2 regions of the Cellulosilyticum sp. genome follow, and region 1 is predicted to be linked to the other one. Evidence: a T-box and tRNA genes for the amino acid it is inferred to sense, from the RefSeq annotation. Region 1 holds a T-box; the other holds one or more tRNA genes.
What was found. The T-box of region 1 lies ahead of asnS (asparagine--tRNA ligase). A T-box ahead of a tRNA ligase gene usually reads a tRNA of that ligase, here a tRNA-Asn.
Positions count from the first base shown of each region.

Region 1 (9,706 bases):
ATTTAGCACCTTTGAATTCTCTAGTTACTTTATAACCATCCCAATCTTTTGGAATACATGGATCTACTTTTAAGCCTGTATAATCAGGTTTGATACCTAAAATCCATTGAGAAATTGTAATGAAGTTCCAAGCAGCTGTTCCTGTGAGCCATGAGTTTTTAGCTTCACCATGTCTTACAGCATCCTTACCAGCTACCATTTGTGAATAAACATATGGTTCTGTTTTATGAATATCACTGATTTCTTCAAGGTACGCTGGTGCAATCTTTCTATAAACCTCAAAAGCACGATCTCCATGACCTAGTACTGTCTCAGCGCACGCAATCCATGGATTGTTATGACAGAATATACCGGCATTTTCTTTGTAACCTGCTGGGTAAGTTGAGATTTCACCCATTTCTACATAGTATTTTGTAAAGGCTGGATTATTAAGCACAATACCATATTCAGTATCAAGTCTTTCTTCTACTGATTTAAGTGCTCTTTCAGCTTCACCTGTTTGTGCGCCAATACCTGCCATTACGCAGAAACCTTGTGGCTCAATGAAGATTTTACCTTCTTCATTTTCATCACTACCAATTTTATTACCATAGAAGTCATAAGCGCGAAGGAACCATGCACCATCATAACCATATTTAAGTGTATTTCTTTCCATTTCATCTACATTAGCTTGTGCCCGAGTTGCTTCTTCATCCTTGCCAAGTTGTTTGCAAAGTGCTACATATTCTTTACCAATCATAACGTACATACCTGCAATAAATACAGATTCTGCTACGCCACCAGCTTGGTTCTCTGTTGTTTGGAATGATTCACCGGGTGTTGTTGAGAAACAGTTAAGGTTTAAGCAGTCATTCCAGTCTGCACGGCCAATAAGTGGGAGGCCATGAGGTCCAAGGTTATTTGTGACATGGTCAAGAGATACCTTTAAGTGATGGAATAATGTCGCTTTATTATTTTCATCATTATCAAATGGTACCATTTCATCTAAGATTCCAAAGTCACCTGATTCTTTAATATATGCTGTTGTTCCTAAGATAAGCCATAATGGGTCATCGTTGAACCCACTACCGATATCATTATTTCCCTTTTTAGTAAGTGGTTGATATTGATGATAGCAGCCACCATCCTCAAATTGTGTTGAAGCAATATCAATGATTCTTTCTCTTGCACGTTCTGGAATTTGGTGTACAAAACCAAGTAAATCTTGGTTAGAATCTCTGAATCCCATACCACGCCCAATACCAGATTCAAAATAAGATGCACTACGAGACATATTGAAAGTAACCATACATTGATATGGATTCCAGATATTAACCATACGGTTAAGTTTTTCATCATCACTTTCTAATGTATAGTGAGAAAGTAAGCTATCCCAAGAGTCGTTAAGTTCTTTGAATGCTGCTTCTACGCCTTCTTCTGTGCTAAAACGTGCCATAATCTCTTCTGCTGGTTTTTTATTAATAATTCCTTTAGATTCCCATTTCTGGTCCTCTGGATTTTCTACATAACCTAATGTAAAGATTAATGTTTTTTCTTCACCTGGTGCTAAAGCAATATTAATCTGATGTGCTGCAATTGGTGACCAACCACTTGCTACTGAATTTTTACATTCACCATGCATAACGCTATCTGGTGCTTCAAAACCATTATATAAACCAATAAATGAGTCACGATCTGTATCAAATCCATTAATTTCTGTGTTTACTGAGTAGAAAGCATAGTGATTTCTTCTTTCTTTATACTCAGTCTTATGATAAATGGCACTACCCTTAATTTCTACTTCACCTGTACTAAAGTTTCTTTGGAAGTTAGTAGAATCATCTTGTGCATCCCATAAGCAGAACTCAATGAAAGAGAATAATTTAATGTCTTTTGTGCTATTAGATGTATTTTTAACTTTTAATCTATGTATTTCTGCATTAACTCCTTTTGGTACAAAAGCAAGTTGTTCTACTCTAATGCCATTTCTTTCACCTGTAAACATTGAGTACCCAAGACCATGTCTACATTCATAGAAAGAAAGTTCTTTTTTCACTGGTTTCCATGTATGTGACCATATGTCTCCACCATCATTGATATAAAAATATCTTCCCCCATTATCAATAGGCACACTATTATATCTAAAACGTGTGATTCTTCTAAGTCTTGCATCCTTATAAAATGTATACCCACCACTTGTATTAGATATTAAACCGAAAAACTCTTCACTTCCCAAGTAGTTAATCCATGGGTAAGGTGTTTGAGGTGTTGTAATAACGTATTCACGTCTGTTATCGTCAAAGTAACCAAATTTCATAGACTCTTTATCTCCTTCATTATAGATTTATAAGTTGTACATCTACATTTTATTTTCAAAATGTTATAAAGTAAATAGAAAAATTTGCATCTCTTGTTATAAAAATTTACACAATCACTTCTAACCCCTCTACTTGAGACATTTCGGAAAAAATCGTAAAATGACTATTTTGTTTCTGCCATGCCAATAAGTTTTTGTAAAGCTGTGTCATTTCAAAATAACTTTTTGTATAAGCCAACCTAAAGCTGCCTTCTAATTGTCCTGCAAATAGATTCTTAGCATTATAATCTCCAAATACATTCACAAAGCCAATGGCTAAAAGTTCAATTAAATCATGTCCGCAACAAACCTGCCATAAATCCTCTTCTTTTGCAAGCATTTCTTGTATCTTATACACTAATGCCTCTACTGAAAATGCATTTATTTTACGCGACCGTATTAAGACCTGTTTGACTAAACTTTCTATATCTACCTCTAATGTATGTGGATCTACAAACAAACTAAAATCTAACATAGAAAAATTAAATCCTAAGTTTTTCTGTAATGAGTACCACCTTAAATACCCAATAATAGCTGCATTTCTAAGTAATATATTTCTCACCCGTTCTTGGCTACGTCCTTCAAATCGTGCATATTTATTGATGTTGACATACTCTTTAATAATATCCTCATATGCTGGTGACCTCATTAACATACATTCTAAATCATGTGCATCTGTTTTAAATAAGTTTGGAATCTCCTCTTCTGTTTCTTCTAACCTGCTAAAATCCGCATCTACAATGCCAATAATTCCCTCTACACCTTCTTCATTGCAGGCAATAATACAGGCTCTCACATTCTGCTTACTATCTGCAATAATAATATTACAAAGTGCTTCATCCACAAACTTACTATATAAACGTAAATCCGTAACTCCTTCTACAACCATAAAGCTCTTATTTTTCTTTCCACTACGTAACATTTTAAGCTTTGTGATTAATCTTGTGGCATTTAGGTATCCTTTCATCAGCACTCCTCCAAACCAGTTGTTAGATCCCATCTACCATTAATAATATCTGGTGAATGGGTTGCAATGATTAGTTTCACCCCCGTTAATGCTGCTATTTTTTCCATATCCTCTAAAAAGCTTTGTTGCCATGCAATATGCAAAGAAATTTCAGGTTCATCAATTAAAATGAGTGCATTTACCTTGGATTTAAATAAAAGTTCAAATATAAGGATAAGTTCATTCTGTTCTCCAGAAGATAATTTATCTGCATGTAGCTTACCATTATAAGGTACTTCAAACATAAAGCCCTCTTCTTGACTCAAACACATCGTCTTATACGTAAAGCGTTTATTGATAAGTTCCTGCATGAGCGCCATACGTGGTGCTAGTTCATCAAAAACACTTAGCTTTCTCTTGCTTTCTTCAATATATAACATCAATGTCTCTAATATATAAGTTGGCGTCTGTGCTGTAATCTCCACCTCTTGAGACGTACTTGCAAGTAAGAGCCCAACCTGTTCTAATTGTTTACGCTTATTTTCTATCTCTCTTAAGTCACTGCTAATCTTTTCATACGACAAAGTCTTTTCATCCTTTGCCTTCCCTACTATGTCCAAAAGCCTTTTAGGAAAATTGCGATCTAATTCTTCATTGACTTTCGCAGACCTAGCCAACGCATTTTTCATTAAATCTTTTAATTCTTTGGCATAGCGTAATACGGCGGGAATCATTTCTCCATTGTCATCATTCTCTTGAAGCAGACGATTGGCACGAATTAAATGAATCGGCATCTTCATGCGTAAACAACTTAATTTTTCATCTAGCTGCTGCGTTATTCCCTTTTCAACAGTCCCCTTTTCAGAGAAACATCTATAATGCCTTGCTTGCCCTGACTCAGAAATAATATACTCTATCTCCTGCATTGTATTGTCATAATGCCTTATAACCTCTACACTCACACACTGATCAAAAATAATCTGAAACTTTGTAAAAGGAATAGGTAAAATTTCATCTAAACGATAATACATTACATAATCTATTAACTTTAATAATGTTGTTTTCCCATACCCATTTGGTGCATGAATAATCTTAATGCAAGCCTCCTCATCAAATGCAATTTCATAATGATGTAAGCCATACAAATTTTTAACCTTCACCTTTGTGATTTGCACCCACTTATCACTCCTCTCTGCTTATAGTTTTAACTTTATTTTATAAATATTCTACACACTATTTATATTCTCCATTTATATTTTCTTTCCTTCTTTACGCAAAATCCCAAAAAAAGAAGAAGAAAAGCCCCTCTTTAAAAAGCAGTAGCCTTCTTCTTCTCCTCAATTCTTCACTTTTCACTCTTTATTTTTCACTTTTTCTTATTCATTCACCACAAGTGTTCCTGCCATAATATCATGCAATGCCTGTTTCTTCTCTGTCCAACCTGCCATCATATAGCCAATACATAAGATTAATCCTGAAATATATTTACCAAAATAACGTCCCGTTGCCCTCGCAAAAGTAATACGCTCACCAAAAAGATCCGTTACACGAAGTTGTAATGCCAACTTGCCAAGCGTGCCTTGATATTCTGAGCTTTCCATATAAGCGTAATAAAACCAACCGATTAATATAGAAATGAGCTCTGTTATACTTGTAAGGCCTATTCCCTTTAATGCAATCGCAATAATCCCATTAACAATGCTCAGAATAATCCCATCTATTACGATGGCTAAAAATCTTTTCCAAAATCCAGCATATGTATTCATGCTACTATACCCCTCTCTATAATTTGTATGATAATCATTGGTATAGCCTGCATTAATATTGGTACCTGCTGCAGCTTCATTATAAGCTGCCCCACCTTCTTTAGTTGTTTTCTCGCCTAAAGGCTCCCCACACTGTGTACAAAAGACAGCACTATCTTCACACCATGTACCACATTTTCTACAATACATATAATCCTCCCATTTAACTGTTTTTATTATATTTTAAATATATTAAGTACTTTGTATATTTTATAACCAATTGTATAGCTTATCAATAAATTTCATCAATATATTTTTTATAATGCAAAAAAAGCCACAGTACTAATGTACTATGACTTCTTTATATCACTTCCTAGAACTCAGCATTACCAGCTGTTCTTGGGAATGGAATTACGTCTCTAATATTTGTCATACCTGTTAAATACATGATAAGTCTTTCGAATCCAAGACCAAATCCAGCATGTCTTGTACCACCAAATCTTCTAAGATCTAAATACCACCAGTAATCTTCTTCTTTAAGGCCAAGTTCTGCCATACGTGCAAGAAGTACGTCGAGTCTTTCTTCTCTTTGGCTACCACCGATAAGTTCACCGATACCTGGTACTAGAAGGTCCATAGCAGCTACTGTTTTTTGATCATCGTTAAGTCTCATGTAGAATGCTTTGATTTCTTTTGGATAATCTGTTACGAATACAGGTTTTTTGAAGTGTTCTTCTGATAAGTAACGTTCATGCTCTGTTTGAAGGTCACATCCCCAGAATACTTCGTAATCGAATTTTTTACCACTATTTTTAAGGATTTCAATTGCTTCTGTATAAGTTACACGTGCGAAATCTGAATTTACAATGAGGTTTAATCTATCTAAGATACCTTTATCTACGAATTGGTTAAAGAATTGCATTTCTTCTTTTGCATTTTCTAATACATAGTTAATAACGAATTTAACCATATCTTCTGCTAAACGCATATCATCTTGTAAATCAGCGAAAGCGATCTCTGGTTCAATCATCCAGAACTCAGCAGCATGACGAGGTGTATTTGAGTTTTCAGCTCTAAATGTTGGTCCAAATGTATAAACATCTCTAAATGCCATTGCAAATGTTTCAGCTGAAAGTTGACCTGATACTGTAAGGTTCGCCATTTTTCCGAAGAAATCTTCTTTGAAGTCTACTTCACCTTGTTCATTTCTTGGTGGATTTGCTGGGTCTAAAGTTGTTACTCTAAACATTTCCCCTGCACCTTCACAGTCACTTGCTGTAATAAGTGGTGTATGTGCATATACGAAGTTTCTCTCTTGGAAGAATTTATGAATTGCATAAGCTGCTAAAGAACGTACTCTAAATACAGCACCAAATGTGTTTGTACGTGGTCTAAGGTATGCAATTTGTCTTAAATACTCGAATGAGTGTCTTTTCTTTTGAAGTGGATATTCTGGTGGACATTCACCTTCAACCACGATTTCTGTTGCTTTAATCTCGAATGGTTGTTTTTGGTTAGGTGTAAGTACTAAATTACCTGTTACAATAATAGCTGCTCCTACGCCTAATTTAGCAATGTCTTTAAAGTTTGGTAAATGTTCTTCAAATACAACTTGTAATGATTTGAAAAATGTACCATCATTTACTTCAATGAAACCAAATGTTTTTGAATCTCTAACTGTTCTTACCCAACCTGCTACAGTAATTTGGCCTTCTGTAGCACCTTGCTCGTAAAGACTTCTAATTGATGTTGTTTCCATGTCTTTCATCTCCTTAAAAATTAAAAACTCTTCTACTCTATCACATCTACTCCTAGACTGACCGAGACCAGTGTAATTTATATCCTCAAATATAGCTATAAAATGGCTGATGCCACATTATAATTAGTTTAACAATACATATTATTATTAAACTAAAAAAGGCCCCGTCCCCCCTATAAATAGAAGGGACGAAGCCTTAAACTCCGCGTTACCACCCTAGTTAATCACCCTAGGTGATTCACCTCATATAAGATATATCGGTCTTTCCCGGCTAAGCCTACTCATACAACTAGGATACTTTCGATTAGCAACTCCAAGATGTTCTTCACAAATTGCCCTCTACTAGACTTCCACCACCGCTAGCTCTCTGTAAGATTTCTGCACTTGCTACTCTTCTTTTCATCGTTTATAACTATATTTAACTGCTTAACATTATATGGATTTTCACTTATTTTGTCAAGCCATACAATATCTTATCCTCTTAATCTGCTATGCCTCTGACAGCTTATCTCATATTATTCTATAATATGATTTTTAACTTCTTCCACGCATTACTTCATATAAGCAAATTGATGCAGCTACAGAAGCATTCAGTGACTCACAGCCACCAGGCATTGGAATAATAATATGATTTTTAACCGCTTCTTTTACTGTCTGTGAAATCCCATTACCTTCATTGCCAATAATAAGTGCTGTGCCTTCTTCAAACTTTGTTTCATAAATGGATTTTGCTACTTCACTTAAATGTGTTGCATAAGTTGTAACACCTACTTTTTCCATAGCTTCAATATACTCAGCAATTTCATAGTCTATAATAACTGGTACATGGAATAAGGAACTCATTGTAGCACGTACAACTTTAGGGCTATATAAATCCACAGTTCCCTTTGTTAAAAATACACCATCTACATTAAAAGCATGGGCCGTACGAATAATAGTCCCTAAATTTCCTGGATCCTGTAAATTTTCTAAAATAAGATAAAAGCCGTCTTTTTTGATCCTCATATTCTCCAAAGAAGTTTCTGGCATTTTTACAACTGCCATAGCGCCTTGAGGAGATTGTGTCTCACTAATAGCCTTATAAATTTCTTCAGTTACCACAACCCACTTATGATGCTCAAGATTTTTAATTTCTTCTGCTTTAATTTCTGGTGTTGTAATATAATGCATTACTTCTACATCTTTTGGAATTTCATTTACAGCACGAATTCCCTCTACAACGAATAAACCCTGTTTCTTACGTGCACTTTTTTTCTTTTGTAGCTGTACAATATTTTTAATAAGGGCATTTTGCATACTTGTAATTAATTTATTAGTCATGTCTCTTTGCTTCTAACTCCTGTAATGATTTGTTTGCACCAACAACTACAAGTTTATCACCTTCACTTAACTTATATTCTGCCTCTGGCGAAACATCGATTTGGTCACCATGCTCTACAGCAATGATATTAATACCATGTTTTGAACGTACATCCAGTTCTACAATGGTGTGTCCTGCCCACTCTGGTAAGATGGATATCTCCATAATACTATAATCTTTAGACAGCTCAATATAATCAATAATATTTCCTGAAATAAGGTTAGCTGCAATTCTTCTACCCATTTCATGCTCTGGTAAAATAATACGGTCTGCACCAACTTTTTGTAAAATACGTTGATGAATCTCTGTACTTGCCTTTGCAACCACATATGGAATACCCATTTCTTTAAGTAACATCGTCAGCATAATACTTGCTTGCATATCTTTTCCAATCGCTACAACAGCTACATCAAAGTTACGAATCCCTAATTCTTTTAATACATCTGGATCTGTGGCATCCGCTTTAACAGCATGTGTCACGAATGGTGAAATGTCTTGTACCATTTCTTCTCTTGCATCTACCACCATAACCTCATAACCTGATTCGGCTAGTGCCATCGCTAAACTACCGCCAAATCTTCCTGCACCAAATACCACATATTGTTTCGCCTTCATCCAATCTCCTCCTCTATCCAACCATAACCTTTTCTTCTGGATATTCTATAATCGCTTTATTCTTATCTTGTTTAATCATCAGTGCCACCGCAATGGTAATAGGGCCTAAACGGCCTATAAACATCGCAATAATAATTACAATTTTCCCTATGAAACTTAAGCTTGATGTAATCCCTAGTGTAATCCCTACTGTTGCAGTAGCTGATACTACCTCATAGAGAATCTCTATAAAACTAAAATCTTCTGTAAAGGATAATATGATGGTCATTGTCGTCATAACAGAAATTACAATCATAATAATTGCCAAGGCACGTCTAATAATTTGTCTTGGAATTTTGCGTTTAAATACAACGGTCTCATCTGAGCCTTTTAAAGTAGATAATGTACATAAAATAAGTACACCTATTGTTACCGTTTTAATACCACCTGCTGTTCCCGCTGGTGAACCCCCGATAAACATTAAAATAATACTCATAAGCTTCGAACCATCTGTCATTGCATCTAATGGTAATGTATTAAAGCCTGCTGTACGGGTTGTAACTGATTGAAACATTGCAGTATAAAGCTTTTCTTTAAATGATAATCCCGCTAATGTTGCTGGATTCTTAAGCTCTGCAAAGAAGAAAAATACAAAGCCAAATACCAAAAGAAAAATAGTAATAATCCATACTAGTCTACTATGCACACTCATCTTATAAAAAGCTTGTCGCCATGTAAATCTTTCTTTCGTTTTTATCTTATGTGTAATCGCATTAAGTGTATCTACCCACACTGTAAAGCCAAGTCCACCAATGACAATTAGTGCCATAATGGTCAAGTTAAGTAATGTATTACCCATATAAGGCGTCAAGCTACTATCACCTATAATATCAAATCCTGCATTACAAAAAGCAGAAATAGAATGGAAAATACCATATATAATACCTTTAAAAATTCCATACTCTGG
Region 1 is NZ_CEVXFV010000005.1:48,733-58,438, reverse strand. It holds gene AC1VAQ_RS03530 (glycoside hydrolase family 94 protein) at 1-2,296, opposite strand, end outside; gene AC1VAQ_RS03525 (DUF4435 domain-containing protein) at 2,403-3,302, opposite strand; gene AC1VAQ_RS03520 (AAA family ATPase) at 3,302-4,456, opposite strand; gene AC1VAQ_RS03515 (RDD family protein) at 4,658-5,236, opposite strand; gene asnS (asparagine--tRNA ligase) at 5,400-6,785, opposite strand; T-box leader at 6,967-7,197, opposite strand; gene AC1VAQ_RS03505 (TrmH family RNA methyltransferase) at 7,320-8,105, opposite strand; gene AC1VAQ_RS03500 (potassium channel family protein) at 8,098-8,760, opposite strand; gene AC1VAQ_RS03495 (TrkH family potassium uptake protein) at 8,774-9,706, opposite strand, start outside.

Region 2 (9,706 bases), on a different contig from region 1:
CTACAGTATGTGATTATGAGGCAGAAACATCTAAAGCACTGGATAGACAAGGTTGGGGAATGCAGCTTAAAAATTTAATACAAAATAGTCAAGTTATAAATTTAGCCTTATCGGGTAGAAGCTCAAGAAGTTTTTTGGTAGAAGAGAATTATAAGAGATTAGAAGAAGAATTATGTGAAAAGGCGTACTTGCTTATTCAATTTGGACATAATGATGAAAAGATAGAAGATCCTAATAGAGGGACATATCCTCATTTAGTATTAGGTCAATTAGATGAAGAGGGTAAAGATGATACAGGTAGGTATTCTTTTGAATGGATGTTATTAAATAAATATATTAAACTTGCATGGGAAAAAGGTGCAACACCTATATTAGTTACGCCTATTGCTAGGAGAATGATAACGGGGCAACCTACAATTGAAGCACATCAAACTTATATAGATGGAATCAAAAGGATTGCTGAAGAACATAATATACAATGTATTGATTTAGCCAATCAGACAAAAAAACTATATGATGAAATGTATGTTGAAGGAGGAAGTAGAATAACAGCTCATATGCATGCATTTAAAGATGAGGAACATAAAGAAATAGATAATACTCATTTAAGTAAATATGGTGCAGAGATTATTGCACATTTAGTAGTTAAAAATCTGTTTATAGAATCTGAGATAAACTAATATGTAGCTTAATATCTAAAAAACATGTAAATAAATTTAACAAAAAGTGTTGACATGAGTCAAAGATATTGGTATACTAAACAAGTCCTCAAGGCGAGGACAATATTCCTCGATAGCTCAGCGGCAGAGCATTCGGCTGTTAACCGAAGGGTCGTAGGTTCGAACCCTACTCGGGGAGTTAAACAACTAAGGTTGTTTGTAAATTGAAAAATTGCCATAGGGGCATAGTTCAGTTGGTAGAACGTCGGTCTCCAAAACCGAATGTCGTGGGTTCAAGTCCTGCTGCCCCTGTATGGTCGCTTAGCTCAGCTGGGAGAGCACCTGCCTTACAAGCAGGGGGTCATAGGTTCGAGCCCTATAGCGACCACTTTGGCGGAATAGCTCAGTTGGCTAGAGCACACGGTTCATACCCGTGGTGTCGGGGGTTCAAATCCCTCTTCCGCTATTATTTAAATCCTCAAAGTGTTGATACGCTTTGGGGATTTTTTTGTATGCATCTAATATTTTTTTAGCTATAGAAAGCAGCAAAATGGGTAATCATACTAGAAGGAGATAAAAGGAGCGTAAAGCATGAAATATAGATTAGTAATGTTGATGACATTTTGCATAATAAGTTTAAGTATTAATAACCTTAATGCTAGTGTGAGCGAAAGGAAGATTTTTGATTGTTATACAGTGACTTGTGATAGATGTCAGGGAACTGGATGGGAAGTATGTCCGGTGTGTAGTGGTGCAGGAATTCAAATATATGATATATTAGGGAATAAGACCTTTCCAGCATTAGACAGCATTAGTATTGTGTGCACAAGGTGTCATGGAAGCGGAAGAATTGTGTGTACATTATGTAATGGAACAGGTATTTTGCAGAAGTCATCAAAGTAGTTTAGTAGGGAAGGCGTATAATGACAAAAGAAAAATATATAGCAATAAAAAAATAAAAATATGATAAAAAGTGTTGACAGGATTTAATAATGTTGGTATACTAAGTGAGTGTTCAGGAGTGAACACAACATTCCTCGATAGCTCAGCGGCAGAGCATCCGGCTGTTAACCGGAGGGTCGTAGGTTCGAACCCTACTCGGGGAGTTTTATTTTGCTTAAAAATGGACGAGCAGTTCGGCAAAATAGTATAGTGTATTTAGGGGCATAGTTCAGTTGGTAGAACGTCGGTCTCCAAAACCGAATGTCGTGGGTTCAAGTCCTGCTGCCCCTGTCAGAGAATTTGGCCCAGTGGTACAGTTGGTTAGCACGCCGCCCTGTCACGGCGGAGGTCGAGGGTTCGAGTCCCTTCTGGGTCGTTTCAGTTTTACTGAATATAATTTGGTCGCTTAGCTCAGCTGGGAGAGCACCTGCCTTACAAGCAGGGGGTCATAGGTTCGAGCCCTATAGCGACCACTGAGTATTAAAATTTAATACATGAATATGGCGGAATAGCTCAGTTGGCTAGAGCACACGGTTCATACCCGTGGTGTCATGGGTTCAAATCCCTTTTCCGCTACTAAGAAAGAAACACTTCAGTTTATAAAGATAGACTGGGGTGTTTTTTGTATATATAAACCTAATAGATTTTATAGACAAAATATGATACCATGAATAAAAAGATATCCATGAATAAAAAGATATTCATGAATAAAAAGATATCCATGAATAAAAGGATATTCATGAATGAAGGTATACTTATAATTATTTTGAGAAAAGTGGTCATAAACATAGAATAATAGTGTAGAAAGTGAGAGCAGAGTGAATAAGACATTATATATATCAGATTTAGATGGTACATTATTAAATAATGAGAAGAAAGTAACACAAATAAGTACTAATATATTAAATGAACTTATAGGACAAGGTGTACAGTTTTCTATAGCTACAGCGAGAACAGCAGCTACAGTAGAAGGTTTACTAAAGAACGTTAATATTAATATTCCAGTAGTATTAATGAATGGCGTTGCCTTGTATGATTTAAAACAACATAAGTATATAGATATAGAGTACTTAGGTGAAGAGGCTGCAAATCAAATTATAACGCGTTTAGAATCTAGGCATAAAAGCGGTTTTATCTATACTATTGATGAAGGTAATTTAAGTGTATATTATGATAAGGCCTTAAATAAGTACGAAAATATTTTTTATGAGGAAAGAAAGAATACGAAAGTATTTAAAAGGGAAAAGGTAATAGATAAAGATAAGATTATTTACTTTGTATTTATGGATGTCAAAGAAAAAATTGAAGAAATTGCTCAATTAATTAAGGATGTCAACAGAATAGAATTTTCTCTTTATAAGGATAATTATATGGAAGATGCATATTTGCTAGAGGTATATAGCAAAAGGGCAGCTAAATCTAATGGTGTTCTAAAGTTAAAAAATAGTTATGCGTATGACAAGGTTGTTTGCTTTGGGGATAATTTGAATGATTTAAGTATGTTTAAAATTGCTGAGTATAGTTGTGCAATGGCAAATGCAGCAGATGAATTAAAGGCTATAGCCACAGAGGTTATAGATTGTAATGAAGAAGATGGTGTGGCAAGGTTTATTAAAAAGCAAATAAATCAGATATAATATATAGTAGATAAAGTGTATAAAATAGTATAAAGGAGAAAAGTAAATGTTAAGAGTTGGTATGGGATATGATGTTCACCAATTAGTAGAAGGAAGAAAGCTTATTATGGGCGGAGTAGAAATTCCTCATGATAAAGGGCTATTAGGGCATTCAGACGCGGATGTAATTGTTCATGCAATTATGGATGCATTAATTGGGGCCATTGCAGAAGGAGATATAGGTAAACATTTTCCAGACACAGATCCTAAATACAAAGGAATTTCTAGCATTAGTTTACTTGAATATGTAGGTAAACTTTTAAAAGAGAAAAATGCAGTTATCCATAATATTGATGCAACTATTATTGCACAAAAACCTAAAATGGCACCACATATTTTAGCAATGCGAGAAAATGTAGCAAAAGCTTTAGAGATTAAGGTTGACCAAGTAAATATTAAAGCTACAACTGAAGAAAAACTTGGTTTTACAGGTACAGAACAAGGTATTTCAAGTCATGCTATTGCTATGGTAGATTTATAAAGGATTAAAAGTAGGCCATATTGGGAATGGTATTAAGTAGTTAAGGAGATGAATAAGATGAGTGAGAAATATTATTGTCCAGATTGCCATCAGGCGGTAGAAGTAGTAGCAGCATGTGGTGCAACAAATTATTTTTGCAATCACTGTAAGAAGCTTATTTCAAGTAAAAAAGTTATTAAAAAAGAAGAAAAATAACTTGTAAAAGAGTCCGCATATTAATACAATTTATATAAAGCTAGCTTAAGGGAGACGCAAAGAAAAGGGGAGTGTATATGAAAAAGGTATTAATAGGTATATTCATTGGATTAAGCTTAATACTTATGTGTGTTATGTTTATATGGAAGATGTATGATGGAACACAGCTTGTAGGACATAAAGTTATGAGAAGAAAGAAATATGTTAAAGTAAAGCCAGATAATTACAATGTATACACTAAGTAGGACAGGAATAAAAATAGGTTAGAACAAGGATATGTTCTAACCTATTTTTATTAGAGTTAATATCTTAAATTCGGATTACAAGTATGGTGTATAGTAGAATAATAGTGTTCTTTACATAAGGGATTTAATTTTGCTTAAAAGATTCTCGTATATTTGAGTGATGACATTAAAGTCTGTAGCTTCTATATAATATTGTTCTAGATTATCATGGAGTGTTTTGGCGTAAGATAATTCATTTGTACCGGCACTAACATTAGTCTTGTAACGTTTTGCAATATCTATAAGTTGGGAGTGATATTTTTCATCAGTTTGTGGTGTAATAAGCTCGGCGTACATGTCTATTAAGTGATCTTTTGATAAGTCAGGCTCATATTCATGAGGTGCAGTGCTGTCAAATATGCAAGTATCAAGTTCCGGAAGTAGTACCATGTCTAAGCTATCAGGATCAAAAGCGCAGTGATAAACTTCTGCATCAAGCCCTTTTTCTTCGGCTAAATTAACAAGTTTTTTAAGGAGAGTAGACTTACCAGAACCAGGACGTCCCTTAATATAATAATGTGTTTTAACTGTTTCTATGATGTTAGGAACAAAGTCTAAAGGTCCCTTTGGTGTAGAGGCGCCAAAGAAACGATGCATAATGGTTGATTCTTTATTCAGGCTGTGAGAGCCGATAATTTCATTAGCAACTTTAGTGGCTAATTGACTGGCTTTTTTTAAGTCCATATTGTCGATATAGATTTTTTCCCATTCATCATGAATATTTAGAGCATCTGCAAAATGTGCATAAGCTTTAGGATAAGTTTCGCTAATTTCTTTTTGTAAATACAGTATTTCTTTTTTATGTTTTTGAAGGAGAGGGATGTTCCAAGCTATACCTAGATTAATGTATTCTTCAATAGCACCAGGTGCTTTAGGTTCTACGACATGGGGAGCTGTGCCATCTACGATGGCAACGCTAAGTTTTCTGATGACAACACCATCTAAGGAATCTGGATCAGAAGAACAGTGAATATAATCGATATCTAAGCCTTCGTTTGCAAAATAAGTGCCTATTTTTTTCATAAGGGAAGATTTACCTGTACCAGGGCCACCTTTTAATATATATATTTTGTTAAGCATATGGATATTGGAATCGAATAGATTTCTAAATCCCTTGGAACTATTTGCACAAACAAAGTAGTGTTTAATATAACCAGACATAAGGCCACTTCCTTAATTAAATTAGTTTTCCATAAATATAATATGTGTGAAATGGAAAAATGTTAAAGTAATTGGAAATAAATACAATATATGTTTGGGGTAGATGGTAGGTAAAAATAGTTAATAAGGAATAAAGATAAATATTGTATACTTTAGAATATTGTATTATACTCATAGGAGTGCTAAAAATAAGAGTAAGGAGATCGTATTTATGCATAGAGATGTAGAATTAGCAAAAGAACCTATTGGTAAGCTTCTTATTAAATATTCAGTACCAGCTATCATCGGGATGGTTGTAAACTCTTTATATAATGTTGTTGACCGTATGTTTATAGGGCAAATACCTGATATTGGTTATTTGGCAATCACAGGAGTAGGAATTACTATGCCAGTATTAACAATTATATTGGGACTTGCTATGCTTGTAGGAATAGGTGCAACTTCACTAATTTCAATTAGATTAGGTGAAGGGAAGAAAGAAGAGGCTGAGAAGGTTTTAGGAAATGCCTTTGTTGTAGCTATTATTATGGCTATTATACTGATGATTGTAGGTCTAATGTGTGCGAGCAGTTTGTTAGGTGCGTTTGGTGGGGATGCACAGACCATACCTTATGGAACGAAATATATTAATATATTTTTATTAGGAACTATTTTTAATGTAAGTAGTTTTGTATTTACAAGTATTATGCGTGCAGATGGTAGCCCTAGAATGTCAGCCATGTGTATGGTAATTGGTTGTGTCATTAATATTATATTAGATGCTGTATGTATTTTTGTATTTAATATGGGTATTCAAGGTGCAGCATTAGCAACAATTATTTCACAATTTATTACGGCTGTTATTGGAATGTACTATTTTACAAAAGGTAAATCAAATCTTAAAATTCATAGAGGAAATTTAAAATTAGAAGCAGCTATTGTAAAATCAATCTTTATTATTGGTGCAGCACCATGTGCAATGCAGTTAGCTATAAGTTTAGTACAGGTTGTAATGAATAAAGTGTTAGATGCAACTGGAGGGCAAATTGCCATTGGTGCAATGACATCAATTAGTGCCATTATTATGTTGGTACTGATGCCTATCTTTGGTATTAATCAAGGGGCACAGCCTATTATAGGATATAACTATGGGGCGAAAAATTATGAGCGTTCTAAGAAAACTAGTTTATTAAGTATGGCATTTGCCACAGTGATATTAGTCATAGGATTTGTGATTATTCAGTTGTTCCCAGAGACTTTTGTTAAGATGTTTGATGGAAGTGGTTCTATGCTAGAAGTAGCTGCTCCAGGGCTTAGACTGTATTCACTGACTATGCCGATTTTAGCAGTATCAATTATGGGCTCTAATTATTTCCAAGCAGTAGGAAAAGCAAAAATAGCAACATTGCTTAGTTTATTAAGACAAGTGGTTATATTAATTCCAGTTATTCTTATTATGTCAAAATTAGGTGGGCTTACAGGCGTATGGCTTGCACAACCAGTAAGTGATATTATTTCTACAATTATAGTAGGTATTATATTAATAAAAGAATTTAGAAGTTATAAGACAATAGATAAAGAAAATATAGTTGAAGAAATGGCTTAAAAACAAGGAGGTATCGTGAAGTTTTTTACGATACCTCCTTGTTTTTTATACTTAATAAAACTTATAGTTGCATTAAATAAGATACACTTACGTATTTATTGAGGGTAAACTAAATGTGCTGGTGTTAGTTTTAGGAGAGTTTCCTCTAAATATTTTTTAGCTTCATAGTTTGCCATTGGTAAGTTAAGGTCTAAGTAATTACCGCAGTCTCTTGCAGTAGCACCTGGAATTTCACCTTTAAAGTTAGCTACAAACTCAAAGAGTTCGATAATAAGAGGTGCAATAGCTTCTGAGCTTCTATCCCCTTTTAAAATAAGATAGAAACCTGTACGGCAACCCATTGGGCCAAAGTAAATGACTTCATCTGCAAAGTCTTTATGGTTACGAAGAAATGTTGCACCGATATGTTCGATGGCATGAATTTCTGCTGTATTCATAACTGGTTCTAAGTTAGGTCTTTTCATACGTAAGTCATAAGTTGTAACTGCGCAGTCGTTTACATAGTCTACGCGTGATGTATAAATGCCTGGAAGTAAATCAATATGATTTACAGTAAAGCTTGCGATTTTTTTCATGATTGTGTCCTCCTAGATAACTTATGAATTTATTATATGACAATTAGGGGGATTCGTACAGAACTATTGAGTTTTCCCTTGATTTAACAGAAGTTGTCTGATAACATTAAAGAAGATAAAAAACTAAGAGAGGTGCACGAAAAATGAGTGAACAGAAGAAGATTATTTTTAGTGGTATGCAGCCATCAGGTACGATTACCTTAGGAAATTATTTAGGTGCCCTTAAAAATTGGACAAACTTACAAGATGAGTACAATAGCCTTTATTGTATTGTAGATATGCATGCAATAACAGTAAGACAGGATCCAGCAAAACTTAGAAAAAATGCTAGAGATTTAATGATGCTTTACCTTGCAGCAGGACTTGATCCAGAGAAAAACATCATTTATATGCAGTCACATGTATCAGCTCATGCAGAACTTGCTTGGATTCTTAATTGCTTTACTTATATGGGTGAACTTAGTCGTATGACACAGTTCAAAGATAAATCACAAAAACATGGAGATAATATTAATGCAGGACTCTTTACATACCCAGTCCTTATGGCAGCTGATATTTTACTCTATCAAACAGACTTAGTACCAGTAGGTGTAGATCAAAGACAACACTTAGAACTTGCACGTGACATTGCTATTCGTTTCAATAATGCTTACGGTGACACATTTAAAGTGCCAGAAGGCTACATTCCTAAAGTAGGTGCGAAGATTATGAGTCTTCAAGAGCCAACTAAGAAGATGTCTAAATCAGATGAAGATGAAAATGCAACAATTAGAATTACAGATACACCAGAAGCAATCCTTCGTAAATTTAAACGTGCTGTAACAGATTCAGATACAGAAGTACGTTTTGATGAAGTGAATAAACCAGGAATTAGTAACTTAATGACAATTTATTCTTCTATTACAGGTCAAACTATGGAACAAATTCAAAATGAGTTTGCAGGTAAAGGGTATGGTGATTTCAAAGTTAAAGTTGGGGAGGCAGTTATTGAAGAACTTCGTCCACTTCAAACAAGATTTAAAGAGCTTTCAGGAGATAAAGCATACATTGATGGGATCATTAAGAAAAATGCAGAGACAGCTAACTATTTAGCAACTAAAACACTTCGTAAAGTTCAAAAGAAAGTTGGTTTTCCACCAATTATTCGCTAAGTATTAGATATAATTAAAAAGAAGGAAATAATGAATATGCCATTAAGGTTAATTCATTATTTCCTTCTTTTTTTATATACTGTGTTGTAAATCTATAAAGCCACGGCCATTTCCGATAACTTGAGATGTTTCTGTAACAGTCATAAAGGCTTTAGGGTCTATTGATAAAACAATTTGTTTAGCGTGTGCGACTTCACGGATACTAACAGTTGTAAATAAAATATACTTTGTATCAGAAGTATAGGCGCCGACAGCAGGAATCATTGTAACACCGCGATTAAGATGAGTTAGTAACTCATGTGATAATGTTTCAAAGTGTTGACTATCTGTGATAATGTAGAGCGTACGCTTACGGTTAAGTCCATCTACTGCAAAGTTAGTGATTGTACTACTGATGAACATTGTAGTGATTGTAAGAACAGCTATATCAATATCAAAGAAATAAATAGATAAAGCTATGATTAATAGGTTGATGACAAAGGTGATCGTTGCCATATTAATAGAAAAATACTTATTAATAATTTTGGCGATAATATCAGTGCCACCAGTAGAACCATCATATTTAAAAATAAGTCCAGTTCCAATACCATGTAAAGCTCCTCCAATTAATACAATAGAAAGGATATTACCAACTGGAATTACAAATTCATGCGTTACTTCTAACCAAAAAGAAAGCATAAGCATACCGAATAAACTGTAAGCTAAGTATGTTTTCTTTAAAAATAAAAATCCTAAAATAAAAATAGGAATATTGAGTAAGATAACCAAAAGGCTGACTTTAAAATTAAATAGGAAGTGTAATAAGATAGAAATACCACTTACACCACCAGTTAGTAATTTGTTAGGAATATTAATACCATTTGTAGCTAGGGCAATTAACAAAGTTCCTAAAATAATACTAATAATACGTGCTATATTAAGCTTATGTGTTTTCATTATGTACTCCTTAGTGTGTTAAACTAGTTTAATATAGTTTTACTATAAAGGATAGATCAGT
Region 2 is NZ_CEVXFV010000057.1:16,003-25,708, reverse strand. It holds gene AC1VAQ_RS17680 (SGNH/GDSL hydrolase family protein) at 1-680, shown strand, start outside; tRNA gene AC1VAQ_RS17675 (tRNA-Asn) at 787-858, shown strand; tRNA gene AC1VAQ_RS17670 (tRNA-Trp) at 899-971, shown strand; tRNA gene AC1VAQ_RS17665 (tRNA-Val) at 975-1,047, shown strand; tRNA gene AC1VAQ_RS17660 (tRNA-Met) at 1,052-1,125, shown strand; gene AC1VAQ_RS17655 (hypothetical protein) at 1,251-1,562, shown strand; tRNA gene AC1VAQ_RS17650 (tRNA-Asn) at 1,694-1,765, shown strand; tRNA gene AC1VAQ_RS17645 (tRNA-Trp) at 1,820-1,892, shown strand; tRNA gene AC1VAQ_RS17640 (tRNA-Asp) at 1,904-1,977, shown strand; tRNA gene AC1VAQ_RS17635 (tRNA-Val) at 2,002-2,074, shown strand; tRNA gene AC1VAQ_RS17630 (tRNA-Met) at 2,104-2,177, shown strand; gene AC1VAQ_RS17625 (HAD family hydrolase) at 2,420-3,238, shown strand; gene ispF (2-C-methyl-D-erythritol 2,4-cyclodiphosphate synthase) at 3,285-3,758, shown strand; gene AC1VAQ_RS17615 (YfgJ family double zinc ribbon protein) at 3,816-3,953, shown strand; gene AC1VAQ_RS17610 (hypothetical protein) at 4,031-4,198, shown strand; gene AC1VAQ_RS17605 (PRK06851 family protein) at 4,310-5,398, opposite strand; gene AC1VAQ_RS17600 (MATE family efflux transporter) at 5,610-6,983, shown strand; gene AC1VAQ_RS17595 (S-ribosylhomocysteine lyase) at 7,079-7,558, opposite strand; gene trpS (tryptophan--tRNA ligase) at 7,702-8,709, shown strand; gene AC1VAQ_RS17585 (YitT family protein) at 8,782-9,645, opposite strand.
Region 2: it has a tRNA-Asn gene. The T-box ahead of asnS (asparagine--tRNA ligase) is inferred to sense a tRNA for this amino acid. The anticodon was not compared.